Regions from separate parts of the Pantoea deleyi genome, predicted to be linked through region 3. Evidence: predicted binding sites of a transcription regulator. Region 3 holds the regulator's gene; each other region holds the start of a gene.
What was found. Region 3 encodes CRP, which controls carbon source genes, mostly activating them, when cyclic AMP is high. Its sites were predicted from a motif close to ATGTGANNNNNNTCACAT; they were not measured.

Region 1: the regulator CRP is predicted to act here: its motif matches at 5,527-5,544, upstream of J1C59_RS09700 (6-phosphofructokinase).
Region 2: the regulator CRP is predicted to act here: its motif matches at 3,183-3,200, upstream of J1C59_RS09290 (sugar transporter).

The regions. Positions count from the first base shown of each region.
Region 1 covers NZ_CP071405.1:2,062,723-2,070,772, reverse strand. The annotation lists gene pqqB (pyrroloquinoline quinone biosynthesis protein PqqB) at 1-238, shown strand, start outside; gene pqqC (pyrroloquinoline-quinone synthase PqqC) at 242-997, shown strand; gene pqqD (pyrroloquinoline quinone biosynthesis peptide chaperone PqqD) at 1,001-1,279, shown strand; gene pqqE (pyrroloquinoline quinone biosynthesis protein PqqE) at 1,242-2,408, shown strand; gene pqqF (pyrroloquinoline quinone biosynthesis protein PqqF) at 2,408-4,699, shown strand; gene J1C59_RS09705 (YceI family protein) at 4,814-5,398, shown strand; gene J1C59_RS09700 (6-phosphofructokinase) at 5,819-6,799, shown strand; gene J1C59_RS09695 (PTS sugar transporter subunit IIB) at 6,811-7,125, shown strand; gene J1C59_RS09690 (PTS sugar transporter subunit IIC) at 7,118-8,050, shown strand, end outside.
Region 2 covers NZ_CP071405.1:1,973,609-1,981,658, reverse strand. The annotation lists gene mlc (sugar metabolism global transcriptional regulator Mlc) at 1-259, opposite strand, end outside; gene J1C59_RS09305 (LysR family transcriptional regulator) at 390-1,283, opposite strand; gene J1C59_RS09300 (MFS transporter) at 1,379-2,626, shown strand; gene J1C59_RS09295 (hypothetical protein) at 2,786-3,046, shown strand; gene J1C59_RS09290 (sugar transporter) at 3,256-4,440, shown strand; gene bhsA (multiple stress resistance protein BhsA) at 4,519-4,776, opposite strand; gene bhsA (multiple stress resistance protein BhsA) at 4,827-5,084, opposite strand; gene J1C59_RS09275 (TetR/AcrR family transcriptional regulator) at 5,393-6,043, shown strand; gene rhaM (L-rhamnose mutarotase) at 6,076-6,390, opposite strand; gene rhaD (rhamnulose-1-phosphate aldolase) at 6,380-7,222, opposite strand; gene J1C59_RS09260 (L-rhamnose isomerase) at 7,233-8,050, opposite strand, start outside.
Region 3 covers NZ_CP071405.1:417,056-425,105, forward strand. The annotation lists gene J1C59_RS01905 (YccS/YhfK family putative transporter) at 1-1,922, opposite strand, end outside; gene crp (cAMP-activated global transcriptional regulator CRP) at 1,980-2,612, opposite strand; gene J1C59_RS01915 (OsmC family protein) at 2,917-3,321, shown strand; gene J1C59_RS01920 (phosphoribulokinase) at 3,698-4,567, opposite strand; gene J1C59_RS01925 (YheU family protein) at 4,629-4,847, opposite strand; gene J1C59_RS01930 (hydrolase) at 4,852-5,868, opposite strand; gene J1C59_RS01935 (LysE family translocator) at 5,927-6,529, shown strand; gene J1C59_RS01940 (LacI family DNA-binding transcriptional regulator) at 6,531-7,511, opposite strand; gene tauA (taurine ABC transporter substrate-binding protein) at 7,746-8,050, shown strand, end outside.

The sequences.
Region 1 (8,050 bases), 1.6 Mb from region 3:
TGAGCTGCTGACCACCGGCGTGGGCCACAATACCGGAAAGGCGATGGGCCATCTGGCGCTGGCGGAAGAGCAGGGGCTGATGGCGCTGCTGGCGTCGCTGCCGGCAAAACGTAAAATTCTGATCCACATTAACAACACCAATCCGATCCTCAACGAGCAGTCACCGCAGCGTCAGTTCCTGACGGCGCAGGGAATAGAGGTAAGCTGGGACGGAATGGCGATCCACCTTCAGGGCTAAATCATGCAGATTACGGAAACGCTCTCCCCGCAGGCTTTTGAACAGGCGCTGCGTGACAAAGGCGCGTACTACCATATTCATCATCCCTATCACATCGCGATGCATACCGGTCAGGCCACGCGCGAACAGATTCAGGGCTGGGTGGCGAACCGCTTTTACTACCAGACCACCATTCCGCTGAAAGATGCCGCGATCATGGCCAACTGTCCCGATCCGGCCACCCGCCGCAAATGGGTGCAGCGCATCCTTGACCACGACGGCAGCAACGGCGAGGAGGGGGGCATCGAGGCCTGGCTGCGGCTGGGCGAGGCGGTGGGTCTGACCCGCGACGCGCTCCTGTCAGAGCAGCATGTGCTGCCGGGCGTGCGTTTTGCGGTGGATGCTTACATTAACTTTGCCCGTCGCGCCAACTGGCACGAGGCGGCCTGCAGCTCGCTGACTGAACTCTTTGCGCCGCAGATCCACCAGTCGCGGCTCGACAGCTGGCCGCAGCACTATCCGTGGATCAAAGAAGAGGGCTATTTCTACTTCCGCAGCCGCTTAGGTCAGGCTAACCGCGACGTGGAGCATGGTCTGGCGCTGGCGCTGGAAACCTTCACCACGGCAGCGTCGCAGAACCGTATGCTGGAAATTCTGCAGTTTAAGCTCGATATTTTATGGAGCATGCTGGACGCGATGACGATGGCCTATGAGCTGAAACGTCCGCCTTATCACACCGTCACCGACAAGGCGGCGTGGCACACCACCCGACTGGTATAACAGATGAACGAAAACTCTATTGTCGCGTTCCGTCGCGGCTACCGCCTGCAGTGGGAAGCCGCGCAGGATACCCACGTGGTGCTCTATCCCGAAGGGATGGCAAAACTGAATGAAACCGCCGCCGCCATTCTTGAACTGGTGGACGGTAAGCAGGATGTCGCCGCGATTATCGCCACGCTGGACAGCCGTTTCCCGGAAGCGGGCGGCGTCGGGCCGGACGTCATCGAGTTCCTGCAGTCTGCCTATGAACAGAAGTGGATACAGTTCCGTGACCCCGCATAAACCTGGCGTGAATCCGCCGCTCTGGCTGCTGGCCGAGCTGACCTATCGCTGTCCGCTGCAGTGCCCTTACTGCTCCAATCCGCTCGACTTCGCGCAGCAGGAGAAGGAGCTGACCACGGAGCAGTGGATTGAGGTCTTCCGCCAGGCGCGCGCGATGGGCAGCGTGCAGCTCGGTTTCTCCGGCGGCGAGCCGCTGACCCGCAAAGATCTGCCCGAACTGATCAAGGCGGCACGCGATCTCGGCTTCTACACCAACCTGATCACCTCGGGTATCGGCCTGACCGCGAACAAGCTGGAGGCGTTCAGCGAGGCGGGGCTGGACCATATCCAGATCAGTTTTCAGGCGAGCGATGAAACCCTGAATGCCGCGCTGGCCGGATCGAAAAAAGCCTTTCAGCAGAAGCTGGAGATGGCGAAAGCGGTCAAGGCGCACGGCTATCCGATGGTGCTCAACTTTGTGCTGCATCGCCATAACATCGACCAGATCGACAAAATCATCGACCTCTGCATCGAACTGGAGGCGGATGATGTCGAGCTGGCGACCTGTCAGTTCTACGGCTGGGCGCAGCTCAACCGCGAAGGGCTGCTGCCGACGCGTGACCAGATCGCCCGCGCTGAAGCGGTGGTCAGCCGCTATCGTGAGCAGATGAGCGGCAGCGGAAACCTGACCAATCTGCTGTTTGTGACGCCCGACTACTATGAAGAGCGGCCCAAACCCTGCATGGGCGGCTGGGGATCGATCTTCCTCAGCGTCACGCCGGAGGGCACCGCGCTGCCGTGCCACAGTGCGCGTCAGCTGCCCGTCGAGTTTCCTTCGGTGCTGACCCGGAGCCTGGAGGATATCTGGTACAACTCCTTTGGTTTTAATCGCTACCGTGGTTTTGACTGGATGCCGGAGCCGTGCCGCTCCTGTGATGAGAAAGAGAAAGATTTCGGCGGCTGTCGCTGTCAGGCGTTCCTGCTGACGGGCGATGCCGACAACACCGATCCGGTCTGCAGCAAATCGCCGCATCACGGTAAAATCCTGGAAGCGCGCCGCGAAGCGGATTGCAGCGACATTAAAATTGGTCAGCTGCAGTTCCGTAACCGCACCAACTCGCAGCTGATCTATAAAACCCGGAATCTCTGATGAAGACGCGCGGTCTGGTGATCGAGGGGCTGAACGTCGAACTGATTCAGCAGGCCGACGCCCGCCAGGCCGCTGCGCTGATTCAGGTGGATGCGGGCAGTCACGATGAACCCTCCCGCTGGCCCGGCCTGGCGCATCTGCTGGAGCATCTGCTCTTTACCGGCAGCACCGGCTGGCCTGATGAGGGGCGGCTGATGCCGTGGATCCAGGCGCAGGGTGGACGGGTTAACGCCACCACCCTGGCGCACCACAGCGCCTTCTTCTTTGAGGTCGCGCCGTCGCAGCTGGCCGATGGGCTGTCTCGCCTGCAGGATATGATCGCCCATCCGCTGCTCGATAACCGGGCAATCGGGCAGGAGGTGGCGGTGATCGATGCGGAGTATCAGCTATTGCAGCAGCATCAGCCATCCCGCATCGACGCCGCGCTGCTGCATGCTGTCGCCTCTCCCCCGGCGTTCCGGCAGTTCCATGTTGGCAGCCGCGCCCACTTCGGCGATGAGCTGCCCGCGCTCCAGCGGGCGCTGCGTCAGTTTCATCAGCGTTACTATGTCGCTGGCAATATGCGCCTCTGGCTGCAGGGCCCCCAGCCCCTGGAGACGCTCGAAGCGCTGGCGCGTGAGTTTGTTACGGCGCTGCCACCTGGCGCATCCCGGCGCGATATTCCCGTACCGCAGACAGAACAGACCTACTGGCAGCTTGGTGGCACACCGGCCGCGCTGTGGCGCAGCTGGCTGCTCTCAGGTAGTGACGGTGTCACGTTGTGGCGCGAGTTTCTGCTGGATGAAGCGCCCGGTTCACTGCTGGCTACCCTGCGTGAACAGGGGCTGGCGGAGACGCTGGAGCTGAAGATTCTCTATCAGGCCGACGGGGCGACCTGGCTGGCGCTGGGCATCGACACCGCTCAGCCGGAGGCGGTTAATGGCCTGATCGACCGCTATCTGGCGGCGCTGCGGCAGACCCGCGAAGCACAGCATCAGCACTATCATCAGCTGGCGCAGAGTCAGTTCGTGACACTGTCACCTATGGAGCAGCTGCGGCAGCGCGCGCTCGGCTTTGCGCCGGACGAAAGCCTGCCTGCACTGCTGCCGCTGGTGGAGAAGCTTATCACCGCGCCGGGCACGGTACTGCGCTGCACGCCGGAGGCCGTGGAGGGCAATCAGATCACTCAGGGCTTCAGCCTGGCGCTCAGCGCCTGGCAGCCTTCAACGCCTGAAACGCTGCCTTCAGCGCCTGAAACGCTGCGTTCGGCAGAATTCATTTTCTATCCGCTCGACAGCGCCGTTGCCGCCGGGCCGCTGCCTGAGCCGGCGGTAGCGCTGCCGCATCATCAGCCGGATGAGGGAAAGGCAACGCTGATCCTGCGGCCCGAGTTCTGGTCGACCTTCTCGACGGAGGCTGGTGAGGATCTGGCGCGACGGCTGCGCCCGCGGTTTGCCGCGCTGCGGCATCAGGGCGGTCACGGCAGCTGGCAGGAGGTGGAGGGTGTCTGGCAACTGACGCTTCAGCTGCCGCCAGAGGAAGCGATTGCTGACTGGGCGCTGAGCCAGATCATCGCGGTGATGACTCAGCCCGCCGCGCGCGGCCAGCCGCCCGCAACCGAAACGATTGCCATCCGTGCGCTGCTGCGGCAGTTGCCCGGAGAGTTAGCGGCAAACGTGCATCCGCCCTGCTGGCGGGCGGCGCTGAAAGGCGGCGACGCGGCATTGCATTCGCGGATTGCCCGGCGGCTGAGCGCGCTGCCGCTGCCGTGCAATCCCGCCACGCCGCCGACGCAGATGACCTCGCGCACCGGCATGACTTACCTGCCGCACAGCAGCACAGACAATGCGCTGCTGCTGTTTATTCCGCTGCACCGGGCGGAGCAGCTGACGGCGCTGCGTGCGCTGGCGCTGATTTATGAGCCGCGTTTTTTCCAGCGCTACCGGGTTGAGCAGCCGGTGGGTTACGTGGTCAGCAGCCGCTATCTGCGCTGTGCCGATCAGGAAGGCGTGATGTTTGCGCTGCAGTCCCCCGACTACAGCCCGCTGTCGCTGCTGCGCTACTGCCGCACGTTTCTGCGTTCCCTGACGGAAACCCTGGCGGATGCGGATCTGGAGGCGATCAAAACGCGGCTGCTGAGCCAGCAGGCGGATCAGCCGCTGGCGCGACTGCGGCATGAAAACGGTCTGCCAGAGCCGGATGCGGCACAGATCGAGGTGCTGACCCAGGCAGATCTGCAGCAGCTGCATCGCACTCTGATTCAGGATCGCCGTCGCTGGCGTGTCCTCTTTACGGGTGGTCCGGTCGCCTGACGCCGGGTCAGCGTTGCTGAATTTATTTGAAAATTACCGACAAATCTCTTCACTGTCTATTCGTGCCAAACTGAACCACACTCAGTTCACTTTTGTCCGCATAAGGAATTGACTGTGAAGAATGTTAAACGTATTGCACTGCCCCTGTTAGCCGTTGCCGCGCTCTATGCTCCTCTGTCCCAGGCTGAGGCGATGCACTATCAGCTGAACCCTGAGCATACGTCGGTAGTGGTGGCCTGGAACCATTTCGGCTTCTCTAATCCTACTGCGGATATCCCGGATGCAACCGGTACGCTGGTATTTGATAAAGATCATCCGGAAGCCTCACGCGTTGACGTGACCCTGCCGGTCAGCAAAATCGACAGCCACGTTGCGGCGCTGACCAAAGAGTTCAAAGGCGCTGAGTATTTCGACACCGCGAAATACCCGACCGCGACCTTCCACAGCACCAAAGTGGTGGCGAAGGGTGACAACAAGTTTGACGTTGAAGGTAACCTGACCCTGAAAGGGATCACGAAGCCGGTTACCCTGCACGCTACGCTGAACAAGCAGGGCGAGCATCCGATGGTGAAGAAGCAGGCGATTGGTTTTGACGCCACCGGCACCATCAAGCGTTCAGACTTCAAGCTGGACAAATATGTGCCTGCGGTCAGCGACGACGTGACGCTGACGCTCTCTACTGAAGCCTACGCGAAGTAATCTGTCGGGGCGCTGCGGTTAACCGTGGCGCCCCGGTTTTAAATCCCCATCCTCACACCGTCCCGCAACCCCCAGTCACCTCACGTTACGCTTTTTTTACACCCTGTCCGGCCGCCGAACCGGGAAAAATGAGGTGAAAATCACAATTTTGCAACATCACATCCTATGCCGTTTATCGGCTCGCCAGGGCCCGCATCACTGCGCAGGCGCTTTGTGTTAACTCCCTGATTTACATCATTTTGAAAACCTCTCTGTCCGATCGGGTTATGTGATTCCGCTCACAAATAACGGCCTGGTATGGCCGCTGTCAACCCGCCTGCCCGGAAAATACCGCACGTAAGTGTGATCTCACCTGCAAATAGCCGACCCGCTTCCCGGAAGAATGACCTTCAGCAGATGAGGCCAGTGAGGAGCGGGAAAATGCGAATTGGAATGGTGATCAGCGGCGGCGATGTAACCGGTATAAATAATTTTGTTTTCCGGTTAGGGCATCTGGCGCAGGCAGAGATGGTGATATTTGACGGCGGCATTCCCGGGCTGCTGGCAAATAACCACCGTGATATCAGCGAACGCGATCTGCTCGATTTTTCCATCGCCTCAATTCCTGTGATGCAGTCAGGCCGCACCCAGAAAAAACTGGTACGCAGCGAATATGACGCTATTGCGCGCCAGTTAAAAAGCGCCCGGATCGATGTATTAGTGATGGCGGGTGGCGACGGCTCGCTGCAATTTCTGCATACGCTGTCGGAGTGGGGCGTAAATTGTTTTGGCGTCGGCATGACCATCGACAACGATGTTTTTGGCAGTGATTACACCCTGGGTTTCTCCACCGCCTGCGAACAGGTTTTAAAAGAGGTCGCGAAACTCCGTAATACCGGACGCGCCTTACCGGGCCGGGTTTTTATGCTGGAGTTACTCGGCGGCTATTGCGGCGAATTAACGCTGCAGTCCGCCATTAAATCGAACGCCGATATTGCGCTGATCCCGGAGTGTCAGATCCCGCTGCCTCAGCTGGCGCAGCGTATTACCCAGCGGCTGGCGCAGCAGAACAGCGTCATCATTCTCTGCTCGGAGGGCTACACCCGGGAATATTCTCCGGGCTTTCAGGGTGCGATCGACACCTTAATCCGGCAGCTGGAGCCGCTGATTGGCGTGCGTATCCGCAAAACGATCCTGGGCTACGGGCTGCGCAATGGCGACCCCACCTGCGAAGAGATCTATCAGGGCACCATTATGGCCAGTGAAGTGGTGCGATGTATTCAGTCAGGTATGCGGAATAAAGCGGTCATTATTAATGGCAGCAATAAACCGATTCCGATTGATTTAAAAAGCATGCAGAAACGCCTGGTCGATATTGACGGGCACCAATACAAACTCGCTAAACAACTCAATATATTGTGAGGAAAAAGACCATGCTGAAAATATTATGTGTCTGTGGTTGTGGATTAGGTTCCAGTTTCGCGATTGAAATGAGCGCGAAGGCCGTATTAAAAAAGCTGGAAATTGACGCGGATATCGATCACACCACCATTTCTGAAGCAAATGCCTTTAAGTCAGACATGATCCTGACGCAGAAAGCCTTTGCCGATGTCTTAAATGCCGACGCCAGTCCGGAACAGATTAAACGGGTCATTATTCTTAACCGGCTCACCGATAAAGCGGAAATAGAGCAGAAGATTCTGGCGTTTTTAAAAGAACATAATCTGAAGGTCGCGGCTCATGAATAGTGTAATCGACTTCCTGGTAAAAGATCTGCTGGGGCAGGCCTCCATTCTGATCGCCTTTATTGCGCTGATCGGGCTGCTGCTGCAAAAAAAATCGGCCGGCAAGGTGATGGAAGGCACCTTTAAAACGCTGCTCGGCTTCTTAATTATGATGGCGGGTATCAATATTATTGTCGGCACGCTGACCTTCCTGAATACGATATTTACCCACGGCTTCGGTATGCGCGGCTACATCACCGATGTTGCCGCCATTGCCGGGCTGGCTAACCGCGAGCTGGGCTCGGAGGTGGCGCTGACGCTGCTGGTGATCTTTATCGTGAATATCGTCATCGCACGGCTGACCCCCTTCAAGTACATCTTCCTCACCGGGCAGGCGCTGCTGTGGATGGCGACGATTGGTGCCGTCATCGGCTACAAAGCCGGACTCACGGGCCTGCCGCTGATCCTGACCGGCGGCCTCTTCGGCGGCATCATGGCCGTCGTGATGCCCGCGCTGGCGCAGCCGGTGGTGCGCCGTATTACCGATTCGGATGATGTGGCGCTGGGACACTTCTGCACCATCGGCTATCTGGTCACGGCGGCGGTTGCGAAAGTCGTCGGCAAAGGATCGCGCTCCACCGAAGATCTCAAACTGCCCGACAATTTTAAGTTTCTGCAGGATACCTATCTGTCGATGGCGCTGGTGATGGTGCCGATGTACCTGATCCCCGCCGTGGCGGCCGGTCCGGCGTTTATTGCGCAGTACAGCAACGGCATGAACTACCTGATGTACGCCTTTATGCAGTCGATTCAGTTCGTGGCCGGGGTGTTTGTGCTCTATAGCGGGGTGCGCCTGCTGCTGAACGAGCTGGTTCCTGCCTTCCGTGGTATCGCCATGCGTGTGGTGCCGGACGCGAAACCGGCGCTGGATTGCCCGGTGATGTTTCCC
Region 2 (8,050 bases), 1.6 Mb from region 3:
AGTGCCAGGCGTCGGTGTCCAGAATCAGGCCAATCGCCGGCCGGCCGCGGCTGCCCGGCTCCTGAAATTCGGTCTCCTGCACCAGATGGGCGTCCAGCATTTCCCGGACAATTTTGGTGATGCTGGCCGGGGCGAGCTGGGCACGGCGGGAGAGTTCGATACGCGAAATGGGACCGTGACGGTCAATCAATCGATATACGACGCCTGCATTGGTCTGCTTGATCTGGTCAATGTGGCCAGGTTGACTGTCCGGATTCACAACCCTGCTCCCGGTTATTTTCGCGCTTCTAAATAAACATGCGTCATGGTGATGCAGATCAGGCGACAGCGTCAAATATTTGATTAGAAATGTGATTTATCGCACAGATTGATGATAGGAAGCGGTGGCTTCATCGCCGGTTTGACTGCAGCAGCGCCATCATGTTCGCCATCTGCGCGCTCTGCTCGCGGGCGGCGGACCAGACCAGCCAGAGTTCAGAAATCGCATCCTCTTCCCTCAAGGGCAGCCAGACCAGATCGCTCAGCCGCGCCCGGCGAAACGAGGCCGGCAGAATCGAGACGCCCAGACCGGTCGCCACCAGCCCCAGGATCGTCATCGCCTCGCCCACTTCCTGAGTGATGTAGGGCTTGATGTGGTAGCGGTGCAGCAGCGCCAGAATATCGCTGTAGAGCGCGGTGCCCCCCTGCGGATCGAAAAAGACAAAGGGCTCCGATGCCAGCGCCGACACCGAAATGCGCTCTGCGCCAGCCAGCGGATGCGCCTTGTGCACCACGGCAAACAGCGGCTCACTCAGCAGTAACTGATGATGCAGCCCGTCGGGCAGTGAGGTGTTACGCATCACGCCGAGATCGAGCCGCCCTTCAAGCAGCGGCGCCAGCTGCTGGTGGGTGTTGATCTCCTGCATCTGAATGTGCACCTGCGGCCAGCGCTGGCGGAAACGGTAGAGCGCGTCGGAGACCGTGGCGGTAAAGGGGGCGGAGGAGGTGAATCCGATGCGCAGCCCGCCCTCTTCGCCACGATGCAGACGGGCAGCGCGATCGGCGGCCTGCTCAACCTGCAACAGGATCGCCCGCGCATCACTCAGCAGCTGAGCGCCCGCCGCCGTGAGCTGCACGCTGCGGTTGGTGCGATGAAAGAGTTTCGCGCCGGTTTCCGCCTCCAGCTGGATAATCTGCTGACTGAGCGGCGGCTGAGAGATATTGAGCCGCCGGGCCGCCCGCCCGAAATGCAGCTCTTCTGCCACCGCCACGAAGTAGCGCAGATGGCGCAGTTCGATATTCATATTTAAAACGTCTTATTTGAGATTATTAATATATTAGACATCATAATCTCCCTTTCCTAAGCTGACGACAGGTTTTCTGACTGAAAGGACGATGTGTGAGTCGCTCAATACAGGCCACAGTGGATGAGGACGCGGCGCCAGATGCGCCAGCGTCCGCTGCGGCTGCTTATATCCGCCGGGGCACGCCCCGCTTTATGCGCGTTACGCTGGCGCTGTTCTCTGCCGGGCTGGCCACCTTTGCCCTGCTCTACTGTGTTCAGCCGATCCTGCCGGTGCTGTCACAGCAGTTTGGCGTCTCGCCCGCCACCAGCAGTCTGTCGCTCTCTATCTCCACCGGTCTGATGGCGCTGGGGCTGCTGGTCACCGGCCCGCTCTCGGATGCCATTGGCCGCAAATCGGTGATGGTGACCGCCCTGATGCTGGCGGCGCTCTGCACCCTGCTCTCGGCCACGATGACCAGCTGGCACGGCATTCTGCTGATGCGGGCGCTGATGGGGCTGTCGCTGAGCGGCGTCGCGGCGGTAGGGATGACCTATCTCAGCGAAGAGATGGATGTGCGCGTCGTTGCCTTTTCGATGGGGCTCTATATCAGCGGCAACTCGATCGGCGGGATGAGCGGACGCCTGCTGAGCGGGGTGCTGACCGATCTCTTCACCTGGCGGATCGCCGTGGCGGTCATCGGCTGCTTCTCACTGGCGTCAGCGCTGATGTTCTGGAAGATCCTGCCCGCCTCGCGCCATTTTCGCCCCATTCCGCTGCGTCCGCGTAATCTGATGATTAACTTCCGGCTGCACTGGCGCGATCCGGGCCTGCCGTGGCTGTTCGCCGAAGGCTTCCTGCTGATGGGCGCCTTCGTCACGCTGTTTAACTATATCGGCTACCGTCTGCTGGATGCGCCCTGGCACCTCAGTCAGGCGGTGGTGGGGCTGCTGTCGGTGGTCTACCTGACCGGTTCCTGGAGTTCGCCTAAAGCGGGTGCGCTGACCAACCGCCTGGGGCGCGGACCGGTGATGCTGGGTGCCACCGCGATGATGCTGCTGGGCCTGCTGATCACCGCCTTTAACGCCCTCTGGCTGATCCTGCCTGGCATGATGCTGTTCACCGCCGGATTTTTTGCCGCACATGCCGTGGCTAGCGGCTGGATTGGCCCGCGCGCGCGCCGGGCGCGGGGTCAGGCCTCGTCGCTCTATCTGTTCAGCTACTACGCGGGCTCCAGCGTGGCAGGCACCCTGGGCGGCTTCTTCTGGCATGACTACGGCTGGAATGGCATTACGCTGTTTATCAGTTTCCTGCTGATCCTGGCGCTGCTGGTCGCCTGGCGGCTGCACAGCAAAAAGCTCTGACCCATCCCGCCAGATCCGGCCTCGCACCGGGTCTGGCGCGGCCTTCTCCAGGCCCCCTCCCCGTCAATCCGCTCACCACAAAGTGTGCGTTTCCCGCTATAATCGTTCGTATTGAAATAATTCGTCTGCTTTGCCTTTTCACGGCAACAAGGAACGCCTGTGGCCCTCTACTATTACGTCAATAAACAATCGGGATATAACAACAACCATGTGGTGCATGCGGCAGGCTGCCCCTGGCTGCCTGACATGGATAACAGACTGTTTCTGGGCAGTTTTTATCACGTGAACGCCGCTATTCTGCAGGCAAAAAAATATTATGCGGGTGCGATTGGCTGTGAGAACTGCTGCCCGCTCCCTCCCCACGACGAGCCGGACGGTCAGCAAAGCGTGGCCCTGAAGCACACCCCTTTTTCCCGCTAGTCAGAGAGGCGGCAGGTGGCGGCCCGCGACGGCCATCCGGTATCCGGCCGCCACAGGATCGCATTCGAAAATTTCCGCATGAAAAACGCGTTATAAGGTTTCTCTTCCCGCTTTATTCACTACAATGTTCATTAATTTGTGACGCAGGTCACTTTCGTGGGATGGTCTGCCCCATCCTGACCCGCTGTACTGACTGATTTGACACCTCAATGCAACCAACAACTGTTTCACGTAAAACGGCCTGGCTTCGCGTCGTCCTGCTGGCCATTGCCGCCTTTGTTTTTAATACCACTGAATTTGTGCCGGTTGGCCTGTTGTCCGATATCGCGGCGGACTTCTCCATGCAGACGGCGGATGTCGGCATTATGCTGACGATCTACGCCTGGGTCGTGGCCCTGCTCTCCCTGCCACTGATGCTGCTGACGCGCAACGTCGAGCGCCGGCTGCTGCTGGGCGTGCTCTTCGCCATCTTTGTCATCAGCCATGCGCTCTCAACCGTCGCGTGGGATTTCTGGTCGCTGATGATCTCCAGGGTCGGCATCGCCCTGTCGCACGCCGTGTTCTGGTCGATCACCGCCTCGCTGGCGATCCGGGTGGCTCCGGCGGGCAAGAAAACCCAGGCGCTCAGTATGCTGGCGACCGGGACGGCCCTGGCGATGGTGCTGGGCGTGCCGATTGGCCGCGTCGTGGGTCAGTATCTGGGCTGGCGCACCACCTTTGGCGTAATTGGCCTGTCGGCGCTGGTGCTGATGATTATGCTGGTGCGGATCCTGCCGCGCCTGCCCAGCGAACACACCGGTTCCCTCAGCAGCGTGCCGATGCTGTTTCGCCGTCCGGCGCTGGTCAGCATGTATCTGCTGGTGACGCTGGTGGTGACGGCGCACTACACCGCCTACAGCTATATCGAACCCTTTATGCAGAACGTGGCGCAATCCAGCGGCAATTTCACCACCCTGCTGCTGCTGCTGTTCGGCTCAGCGGGCATTCTGGGCAGCATTCTGTTCAGCACGCTGGGCAATAAATTCCCCTCTGCGCTGCTGATCGCCGCGATTGCGCTGATAACCCTCTGCATGGGGCTGCTGATTTTTGCGGCCATTCGCCCTGCCGCCATCTCAACACTCTGCATTGTCTGGGGGATGGCGATGATGATGATCGGTCTGGCGATGCAGGTGCGGGTTCTGTCGCTGGCGCCGGATGCCACGGATGTGGCGATGTCGCTGATGTCCGGCATCTATAACATCGGTATCGGCGCGGGCGCGCTGCTGGGCAATCAGGTGAGTCTGCATCTGGGCATGGCAGAGGTCGGTAATGTCGGCGGGATGATCGGTCTGGTCGCCCTGCTCTGGTGTGTCTATATCTTCCGCCGGTATCCGCAGCTGCGCAGCAACGGCTGAACGCCCGCTGCGGCCATAAAAAAGGCTTCAGATACGCGGGTTATCTGAAGCCTTTCGGTCACACTTCGTGACCGGCACTTACTTATAAAGAATGGCGGTGCCATGCAGGTTGTTGTTGCCAGAGGTCGAAGTGATGCGGAACGACTTTGCGCCGGCATCGCTGGCCTTTTCTGACAACTGCTGCTCCAGCGACGTCAGGCTGGTGCTGCCTGTTGCGCTGATGACGCCTGTTTTCTGCTGATCCAGCGGTGTCGTGCTGACCTGCTGCGCCGCGACGCTGGCAAATGAGAAGCCGCTCAGCAGCACCGCCGCCATAATCATCGTCACTCTTTTCATTATATCTGCCTTCTGGTTTCAACTCGCTTCTGTGCGCTGAGAACGCTCCGTTACTGGTAGATCACCGCGGTGCCGTGCAGCTTGTTCTGGCCGCTGGTTGAGGTGATACGGAACGATTTCGCACCGGCTTCATCGGCTTTCGCACTCAGCTGCGCTTCCACCGAGGTCAGATTGCTGCCGCCCTGCACCGCGATGGTGCCAACAGGCTGCTGATTCGCCGGTTCGCTTGTCACAAGGTCAGCGGCTGAAGCGCCAAAAGCCAGAGTAGTCAGTGCCAGTGCCGCCAGAGTAGTTTTGATGGTGTTCATAATAATCTCTCTATTCAGTCATGAAGTTCAGTGGGTCTGAAACAGGGTGTCGTGATTTAATTAACGACCGTTAAATAAATGATAGATCCTGGAGGTACGGGTCGTCAATATTTATTTAATGAGCGTTATTTTAATCGCGAAGTGGCGCGATTATGGGCTTCAGCCCTCTTTCTGACTTAACATCCGGGGCGAAAACGGCAGGCGAACGCACAAAATGGCAACCGGCGCTGCGGCGGATGCCTGCGGGCCTTGCACATTTTTATAATGATCGGTAATTTAATACTCTGTTTCATAGCAAGTGAGGATGTATGCATCAGGTTCAGGATTGCGAGGTAAAGAAATGCCGTGGCCGGCCCAAAGTATTCGACCGCGATGCCGCTCTCGATAAAGCACTGACCCTGTTCTGGACGCACGGCTATGAAGGCACCTCTCTGGCGGACCTGGTGGCGGCGACCGGCGCAAAAGCGCCTACGCTTTACGCCGAGTTCGTGAATAAAGAGGGCCTGTTTCGCGCGGCGATGGAACGCTACATCGAGAGGTTCAGCGCGGAGCGTGACGCGGCGTTAGCCGACGATCGGCTGACGGTGGATCGGGCTATCGAAGCCTACTTCCGCGCCACCGCCGCCTGTTTCACCGAGCGCGACTCACCCGGCGGCTGCTTCTTTATCTGTACCTCCTCTGCGCTGTCGGCGGCATCCACCGAGATTGCCGCTATGCTGCAACAGCAGCATCAGCTGCAGGAAAATGTGCTGAGCGATTTCCTGCTGGCGCGTCAGCAACGCGGCGAACTGGGCGAGGCGGTCAACATTCCGGCGCTCTCCCGCTATCTGGGCTGTATGCTGCAGGGGATGTCGGTGCGGGCGCGCGAAGGCGTGGATCGTGACGATCTGGAGAGCATTATTGATACGCTGATGGCGATGTGGCCGACCCTGACGGGTCTGTGTCGGGCCAGGGGCTAAAGCATCAGGGCGGCGTAGCCGCCCTTTTCATTTCAGTGCAGGAAGAACACCGGTTTCAGCGGCTGGCTGACCGGGCTGTTGTCGGCATTCGACGGCATCAGATCTTTCATGGAGGCCCACCAGCGCTGGCAGACCTCCGTCTGTGCCACCGCGTTCCAGCGCTCCTCGGAAGCGATCTCCACGCTGGCAAACAGCAGGTTTCGCCCGGCGTCCAGCCAGATCGCGTAGTTGCTCGCGCCGTGCGCTTTCAGGGTCTCTGCCAGCTCGGGCCAGATCGGCGCGTGACGGCGCTCATACTCCGCATGACAGTCAGGATGCACCTGCATCACAAAAGCTTTACGCAGCATTGGCCGGCCCCGCATCCAGCGCCGGTTGCCACGGGGTGACGCCGAAGCGTTTGCCCAGTGCGACCAGCTGTTCGGTGGTAATACTCTGCCGGATACCGCCCATCGACAGCACTTTCACGATCACCTCGGATGATTTTTCCGCTGTATCGATCAGGCCAAAGGCCTCATCCAGCGTCGGGCCGGTGGCGAAGATACCGTGAAACGGCCACATCACCAGGGTGTGTGACTCCATCTGCCCGGCCGTGGCGCGGCCGATTTCATCGGTGCCCGGCACCATCCACGGCAGTACGCCGACGCCATCCGGGAAGACCACCAGACATTCGGTACTGCCCTCCCAGAGCAGGCGGGTCAGGCGTGCCGGGTCCAGCTCAACGACATAGCTCAGCGCCATAAAGTGGGTGGCGTGGCAGTGCATGATCACCCTGTCCGCGCCCCCGCTCACCGCCTTGCGCACCGCGTGAGACTGAAAGTGCGACGCCAGCTCCGAGGTTGGCAGGCCGCCATTCGACAGCCCCCAGTGAATTTTAAACGAACGCCCTTTGTCATCGACCTGCAGCAGCGCCAGGCAATCCGCCGGATCGAGCTGAACGTTGCGCATGAATTTCCCTGAGCCGGTGACCAGGAACCAGTCGTTCGCCAGCGCCGGTGCGGGCTGGCTCAGCTCCACGCAGCGCGGCGACGGGTAAAAGTCGGCGGCATAGAGGCTGACCTCCTCCTCGCGCAGGCGCAGGCTGACGTTGCCGCCGTTACGTTCATCCCAGCCCTTCAGCCACATATCGCTGGTCGCTTTGACCATCCCTTTAACAAACCCGGAAGAAAGAATGCTTTGCATAGTGAAATCCTTAACGTTGGCTCAAGATCTGTTGTTCGTAATGGCGGACATCGCCTAACCAGCTGGCATCCGCCGGGACGTCATGCCGCAGGCACCACGCCTCCCACACCGCCTGCCACGGCAGAGACTTCTGCTCTTCCAGCAGGGCCAGCCGGGCGGTGTAATCGCCGCGGTTCTCCGCCTGGCGCAGGCGATCGGTCGGCTCCAGCAGGGCGCGCAGCAGCGCTTTCTGGGTGTTGCGGGTGCCGATTACCCAGGCGGCGATCCGGTTGATGGAGGCGTCGAAGAAGTCCAGCCCGATATGCACCTTATCGAACAGCTGATGACGGACGATCTCGCTGGCGATCGCCTGGGTTTCATCATCCAGCAGCACCACATGGTCGCTGTCCCAGCGTACCGGACGGCTGACGTGCAGCAGCAGGCGCGGCACATAGAGCATGGCCGCCGAGATTTTGTCGGAGATCACTTCGGTGGGATGGAAGTGCCCGGCATCCAGGCAGAGCGCCGTCTGGCGGCTGGCGGCGTACCCCAGGTAAAATTCGTTCGATCCGACGGTGTAGCTCTCTGCGCCGATACCGAACAGCTTGCTTTCGACCGCATCGATATGGTGCTGCGGGTTGAGTTTCTCCGCGATCACTTCATCCAGGGCGCTCAGCAGACGCTGACGCGGTGCCAGCCGATCCACGGTGATATCTTTCATGCCGTCCGGCACCCAGATATTCATTACCGAGGGCGTACCGAGCTGCTCACCAAAGGAGGCGGAGATGCGGCGGCTCGCCTTGCAGTGGTCGATCCAGAACTGACGCACGGCCTTATCAGGGTGCGACA
Region 3 (8,050 bases):
AGCTCATCCAGCAGGTTGACCTGCGAGCTTGCACCCTCATACTCCAGCCGCTGCTGACACCGCTGCAGCGCGATTTCACAGGATTGCAGATAGCGCTCGGCCAGCGAGGCGGTGAGCATGGTGTGTTCGCGCGCCAGAATCGTCATCGCATTGATATGCTCGACGATAAACTGGCTGTGCGTCACCCAGAGCCGCATATCTTTCAGATACTGGGCGTTGAACGCCGGTTCCTGCATCGCCTGATTAAGGGAGTTGAACAGCGCATTGTGTGCCTGATTCACCTGCACGCGCTGGTAAGCCAGCTTGCCGGGCGATTGCTCATCGCCCAGCAGCAGCCGCAGCGCATCCTGATAGGTTTCCAGGGCATCATGCGCGTTCTGCCGCAGCAGGCCACTCTGCCACTGCGGCCAGAGCCAGAGCATTCCGCCAAAGGCGATCAGACAGCCCATCAGCGTATCCATCAGGCGCGGCAGCAGAAACTGCGCGCCGTTCAGCGACAGCAGCTGCAGCGAGTAGACGGCGGTCACCGTGAAGCCAATCATCGACCAGCCATAAAACTGACGGGTAAAGCGATAGCTGATAAAGGTGATGGCCAGCATGATCAGCAGCACCAGCGACTCCGGCACCGCCAGACGCAGCGTGGCGGCCGCGATCACCAGCCCGGCAAAGGTGCCCAGCGCCCGGTGCTGAATGCGGACGCGGGTGGCGCTGTAGCCGTTCTGGCTGACGAACATAATGGTCATCAGGATCCAGTAGGGCTTGGGAATGTTGAAGAACAGCGCCAGCGCGCTGCCCAGCATCAGCATGACCGCAAAGCGTCCGGCGGTACGCAGCGACGAGGAGCGCAGCGAGAGATAGCTGCGCAGGGCGGGCAGCAGCGGCAGACGACGCTGGCGATCGGCCATCAGGTCGCGCTGATAGAGCGGTTTCTGCGTGCGCAGGACCCGGGCAATCCGGTTGAAGTGATAGAGGCAGAAGTGCCCCACCGGATTGTCGGGATGCTGCCAGGTGATTTTCTCCAGCGCGCCGAGCTGTTTATCCATCGCGAAGCGCTCGGGTAACCGGTGATAGAGGATGTTATCCGCCAGCACCCGCAGCCGGGCCGAGATGGTTTTGGCATTCCAGCGGATCACCGCTTCGGCATGGCTCTGCTCGACCAGCTTCTGCACCTCTTCCGGCCGATGCAGGCTGACCGAGATATGCTCCTGCAGATCCAGCGCCACCTGAAAGGCGCGCGTCAGCCGCTTGTGGCTGTGGTCGCGGCTGGCCGACAGCATGTGCATCTGCTGATAACAGGTGTTGATCAGATCGACCACCTTCTGCTGACGAGCCAGCAGCGGCGGCAGGGCCTTCTCCGGATCGGTCAGCTGCGTCAGCAGGGTATATTTGGCGTCGCAGTAGTTGGCCAGCTCGCGGTAGATCAGGCTCAGGCTCTCGCGCATCGGCTGCTCTTTCCAGAGCCAGAACCAGAACCAGTTAAACAGCCCGTACCAGAGCGTACCGCCGATATAGAGCAGCGGCGGAACATAGATCGGCATGCGCCCGATCAGGCTCAGGGTAAAGATGGCGGCGATAAGGGTGCCGGGCAGCAGGCGGCCATGCAGCGGGCTGATCTCCCCGGTTACGCCGAGCAGCAGCGGCATAATAAACAGGATCAGCGGCAGCGGCACCGCCTGCAGGGTGAGCCACTGGATCAGGAAGCTGCCGAGGGCAAACAGGCTGCCACCGACGATCAGGCGTTTGAAGAAGCGTTTATGCGGCGTATCCAGACCGGCGATGTTGCAGCAGGCGGGCACCAGTGAGAAGAGCAGACCCTTTTGCAGGTCGCCAGCCAGCCAGCCCAGCGCCACCGGCAGGCAGAGCACCAGCGTTTGCCGCAGGGCGTAGTTCACTTCAGGATGGTAGATTATTCGACGCCACATCGGCTCAGCACAAACAATAACGGCGTGATGTTGCCATCACGCCGTGGGTGACAGGAATCAGCGGGTGCCGTAAACGACGATGGTTTTGCCGTGTGCAGAGATCAGGTTCTGATCTTCCAGCATCTTCAGAATACGGCCCACGGTTTCACGTGAACACCCTACAATCTGGCCAATTTCCTGACGCGTAATTTTAATTTGCATGCCGTCGGGATGCGTCATGGCATCTGGCTGTTTCGCCAGGTTAAGCAGGGTCTGTGCAATGCGTCCGGTAACGTCGAGGAAAGCGAGGTTACCCACTTTTTCGGACGTGACCTGCAGGCGACGCGCCATCTGCGACGAGAGTCGCATCAGGATGTCAGGGTTCACCTGGATCAGCTGACGGAATTTCTTATACGAAATCTCTGCCACTTCACACGCGCTTTTCGCACGTACCCAGGCGCTGCGCTCCTGGCCTTCTTCGAACAGGCCAAGCTCACCAATAAAATCACCCTGATTCAGGTAGGAAAGAATCATCTCTTTGCCTTCTTCATCTTTAATCAGAACCGCGACGGAACCTTTCACGATGTAGTAAAGCGTTTCTGCTTTTTCACCTTGATGAATCAGCGTACTTTTGGATGGATACTTGTGAATATGGCAATGGGACAGGAACCATTCGAGTGTAGGGTCTGTTTGCGGTTTGCCGAGAACCATTCGCTATTATCCTCTGTTGTAATCGTGCCCAAAATACAGGGGGCAGTTTTCCCTGTCAGGCGGTGAAAGCTTCAAGCGTTTTCCATTTCAGGAAATTATTCGGGCCGCATCAGGCGCAGTGCGCATCATTCTTCCCGGCTTCGTCATCGGGTGACGAAAAATATTTTCAGCACTGTTTGTAGCACAGCTTTAGCCGACTGTCTTCTGTTGTCTCGCTTCAGCTACGGGCGGATTTCTCCGGATTGCTGTTTACCAGGGGAAAGCGTACTCTGGCGGCAAAACAGTGTATTCCGGAGCAAAAAACATGCAGGCAAGAGTGAAGTGGGTAGAAGGGCTGACATTCCTCGGAGAATCCTCATCCGGCCATCAGATCCTGATGGATGGTAATTCAGGGGATAAAGCGCCCAGCCCAATGGAGATGGTGCTGATGGCGGCGGGCGGATGCAGCGCGATCGATGTGGTCTCAATTCTGCAAAAAGGCCGCAACGATGTGGCTGATTGTGAAGTAAAACTGACCTCAGAACGTCGTGAAGAGGCGCCGCGAATCTTTACGCACATCAACCTGCATTTTATCGTCAGTGGCAAAGCGCTCCAGGATAAAGCGGTCTCACGCGCGGTGGATCTTTCGGCGGAAAAATATTGCTCGGTCGCCATCATGCTGGGCAAAGGCGTGACGATCACGCACAGCTACGAAGTGATCGCGCTGTAACCGTCATCGGTGTTTGAGGTTGCCGGTAGTCTGTTGTCAGACCTTAGCATCGCAGAGAGTCTGCGTTGAGACAGTGATGGCGCAGCGAAGCGGGTCAGATCGGTAAAGCCGCAACGTCCGCCCTTTATGGCATGCTCTGCCCGCGCCCTCCTGGCGCGGGACACTTTCCGCTTCTGACGCTCTTCCCTGCCTGCTGAACTTTTCTGTTACGGCCAGATGCTTTCTGCCCGCGGTTGTCTATCGCGGCCTGACTGAAACCGGATGCGGCTACCGGACGTCTGCTTCCTGAAGCCTGCTCAGCGAGTTAAGCTTATCCGCTGCGATAACATTGCCTGCTCTGGTTTTTAAACCGTCTGAAGAGCGCTTTCCTGGCCCCTTACTCTATCCGTTTGCCTTCCATCAGCCGTTTCACCAGCGGGCCCATAATGAGCTCCATCGCCAGACCCATTTTGCCGCCCGGCACCACCAGCGTATTGATGTGCGAGATAAAGGAGCCCTGCAACATCGCCAGCAGATAGGGGAAGTCGATATCTTCCAGCGCCTGAAAGTGAATCACGACAAAACTCTCATCCAGCGACGGGATGGCACGGGCGGCGAACGGGTTGGAGGTGTCCACGGTCGGGACGCGCTGGAAGTTGATATGGGTGCGGGAGAACTGGGGCGTAATGAAGTTAATGTAATCCTCCATCGACCGGACCACCGAGTCCATCACCGCCTCACGGGAATGGCCGCGCTCGCCGGTATCGCGCACCAGCTTCTGGATCCACTCAAGGTTAACAATCGGCACCACGCCAACCAGCAGATCGACCTGCTCCGCCACGTTGTGCTGCGCCGTCACCACGCCGCCGTGCAGCCCCTCATAGAAAAGAATATCGGTGTTCTGCGGCAGCGGCTGCCACGGCGTAAAGGTACCCGGTACCTGATTCCACGGCACCGCCTCATCGTAGGTGTGCAGATATTTGCGCGACTGCCCCTGTCCGCTATAGCCATACTCTTTAAAGCTCTGCTCCAGCAGGCCAAAGTCATTGGCTTCGGGGCCGAAGTAGCTGACGTGACGTCCTAAATCGCGCGCCTTACGAATCGCCATATCCATCTCAGGACGGGTAAAACGGTGAAAACTGTCGCCTTCCAGCTCCGCCGCACGAAGATCAAGCTGCTGAAAGATTTTGCGAAACGCGAGGCTGGTGGTGGTGGTTCCTGCACCGCTGGAACCGGTCACCGCGATAATAGGATGACGTGCAGACATAGAGAAGCTCCCTGTGAGATCGGGTAACAGGCATTGTTAGCATGAAATGGCAGCAGGCGCATCAGCCATGAAAGGCGTTGCGCGGCATAATATTGACCGATTCATGCAGTTCCGACCACACCAGTACCACTTCACCGCTTTCCAGCTGGCGTCGTACATCCGCCACTTTGTCCAGCAGGCTGCGCTCCTGCTCGCCGTAGTCTGTGCCTTCGCGCAGCACAAAGGTTTCAATCAGGTTTTCAAGGGTCTCAGGCGAGACCTGTTGCCAGGGAATAATCACGAGATCAGTTATCCAGAAAAGGGGCGATCCACTGAGGGATGCGCTGTTCCAGCCACATTTCAGGCTGGCGTAATGTGCCGCCGACAAAACCTACGTGGCCGCCGTGTGATGTCAGTTGATACGTAATAGTGGCAGATAATTGACCGCTCTGCGGGATCACCTCATCACTCATAAAGGGATCGTCACGGGCGTGCAGGATCAGCAGCGGTTTTTCTACCTGCTTCAGCCAGGGCATGGCGCTGGCGCGATGATAGTAATCTGCCGCATCCAGAAAACCGTGGGCGCGTGCCGTAATTGCATCATCGAAATCGCGCAGCCGCCGCAGCGCCTTCAGCTCCGCCAGATTCACCGGCAGCGTGTCCGGCCAGGCGTGCAGCTTACGGCGGGCATTCTTCTTGAGCTGGGCCAGCAGATAGTGCTGGTAGAAGCGTGAAAAACCGCGTTCCAGTCTGACGCTGCAGGGTGCCAGCAGCAGCGGCGCGGAAACAATTACACCGGCGTCGACCTCTGCGGCGGCGCCCTCCTGACCCAGCAGGCAGCCCAGCATGTTGCCGCCCAGCGAAAACCCCACGGCGGCGGTGGGCACGCGGCCCCAGCGGGTGTGCAGCCAGCGCAGGAAAAAGCGGGCGTCGTCGGTTTCACCGGAGTGATAGATGCGGTTCAGCCGGTTAGGCTCGCCGCTGCAGCCGCGAAAATGCATCACCGCCGCCAGCCAGCCGCGCGCGCGACAGATCGCCATCAGGCCGTGAATATAGGGGCTGTGAAAACTCCCCTCCAGCCCGTGAAACAGCACCACGCGTGGCTTATGCTGCGCAGAGTGCGGATCTTCACTCCAGGCGAGATCGACAAAATCGCCATCGGGCAGATCGAGACGCTGCCAGTGGGGAACCAGCGTGCTGCGTCGGCGTAACAGACGCGGCAGCATCGTCTGCAGGTGCGCGTTTCGCAGCCCGGCAGGCGGCATGAACTGCTCGTTTTCCGGTCCGGTAAATTTCATGTGGTAAAAGCTTGTCTGTTCCATATCACACTGTTAGCTTCGATAGGTTTTTTCTTGCCGGGGCAGGGAGTACCCGATTGTCATGGAACTGAGTCTTTTCTTATCAATGTTGGGCTTTCTCTGGGTCGCGGCGATCACGCCCGGCCCCAATAATATGTTACTCACCGCCTCGGGCGCTAATTTTGGCTTCATGCGCACCTTTCCACTGATGATTGGCATCATGATCGGGATGCAGGTGATGCTGCTGATGGTGGCCTTTGGCGTGGGGGGGCTGATCCTGCTCTATCCTTCGCTGCATCTGGTGCTGAAAATTGCCGGCAGCCTCTATCTGCTCTGGCTGGCGTGGAAAATCGCCACCGCCAGTTACGAAAAGCTGGAGACCGATGCGGCACCCGATGCGCCCATGCCGTTCTGGCAGGGTGGGCTGCTGCAGCTGATCAATCCCAAGGCCTGGCTGATGGCGCTGGGCGCGGTCGCCAGCTTCAGCCTGGCCGGTGACGCCTATCGTCACTCTGTGATGGCGATCAGCGTCGGCATGTTTATGGTTAACCTGGTGTCTGGCGTCATCTGGATGGGATTTGGCGCGATGATTGGCCGCATCCTGCGCAGCCGTCGCGCCTGGAAAATCTTTAACGTGGCGATGGGGCTGCTGACCGCTGCCTGCGTCCTGTTAATCTGGCACTGAGTCAGCTGGATGCGCGTTCAACGCGCGTCCAGGGCAATACCTCATGGATCACCGGCGCGTTAGGCTGACGGATCTTTTGCAGCAGCAACTGCACACTGCGCGCGCCCAGCTCGTTCATCGGCTGCTCAATGGTGGTCAGCGGCGGGTTAAGGCTGCGGGTAAAGGGCACGCCATCAAATCCTACCACGGCCAGATCCTCCGGCACCCGGAGACCCGCCTCCAGCGCGGCGTGCACCACGCCGACCGCCAGCACATCGGATACGGCAAACACCGCATCGGGCGGTTCTGGCAGCGCCATCAGTTCGCGCAGCGCCTGACTGCCCGCTTCGGGCGTAATCTCATAGGTATAGGCAACGGCGGACCACGCATGGCCCAGCTCGTCTATCGCCTGCCGGTAGCCCTTTTCCCGGTGATGTGAATAGAGGTAGCGCATGTCGCCATTCACCAGACCGATGCGCTGGCGCCCTTTGCCCGCGAGGTAGTGGACGGTGTCGCGCGCCGCCTCGAGGTGGTCGATGCTGACGGATGAGGCGGGGATTGCCGGATCGAATTCACAGCACTGCACCCAGGGCGCACCCGCAATCAGCGCCTGCAGATCCTGCAAGCCGGACGCCGCATCCATCGTGATCACGCCATCCACCACTTTGCCGGTCAGCAAGCTCAGATAGGCGGCTTCGCGCTGGAGCTGCGAGGCGGAGTTGCAGAGCAGGATATGGTAGCCATGCAGTTCGGCTTCGGCCTCGATACCCTGAACCACGCGTGAACAGAAGGGGTTGGTGATATCCGAGATCAGCACCAGCAGCATGTGGCTCTGCGCCGTGCGCAACTGACGCGCCAGCAGGTTGGGCTGATAGTCGCAGGCAGAGATTGCCGCCAGAACTTTCTCACGCGTGTGAGGCTTTACGCCGGGATGCGCGTTGAGAACCCGCGATACCGTGGCTTTAGAGACGCCAGCCAGTTGAGCGACTTTCTCGATCGACATCAGATACAGAGACCTTAACAGGCAGTGATTGGGAATGCATATCAATAACACAGGGGCAATGTGAGCGCCTGACATTTTTGCTTACTTTAGCCTTTTTCAGCAATTGCGATTTCCGACTTACGTTTGCAGATAGTGATCTAAGAACTTATTTCTATAGGGGATAATTTTTAATTCCTTTATGAAATTATAGCGCCCGGAGACACTGCCCCCACGATAAAAAAGGGGGACGCGATCATGGCAGCAACACGTTTAACATTTTTAGCGGCGGCGCTGGCGCTGCTGGCTTTCAGGGCAGAAGCGGTCAATGTCACCGTCGCCTGGCAGACCTCTGCTGAACCGGCAAAGGTGGCGCAGGCCGACAACAGTTTTGCTAAAGCGAGCGGGGCCAGCGTTGACTGGCGCAAGTTTGACAGCGGCGCAGGCGTGCTTCGCGCGCTGGCCTCCGGCGACGTGCAGATTGGCAATATCGGCTCCAGCCCGCTGGCGGTCGCGGCGGCGCAGAAGCTGCCGATCGAAGCCTTTTTACTCGCCTCTCAGCT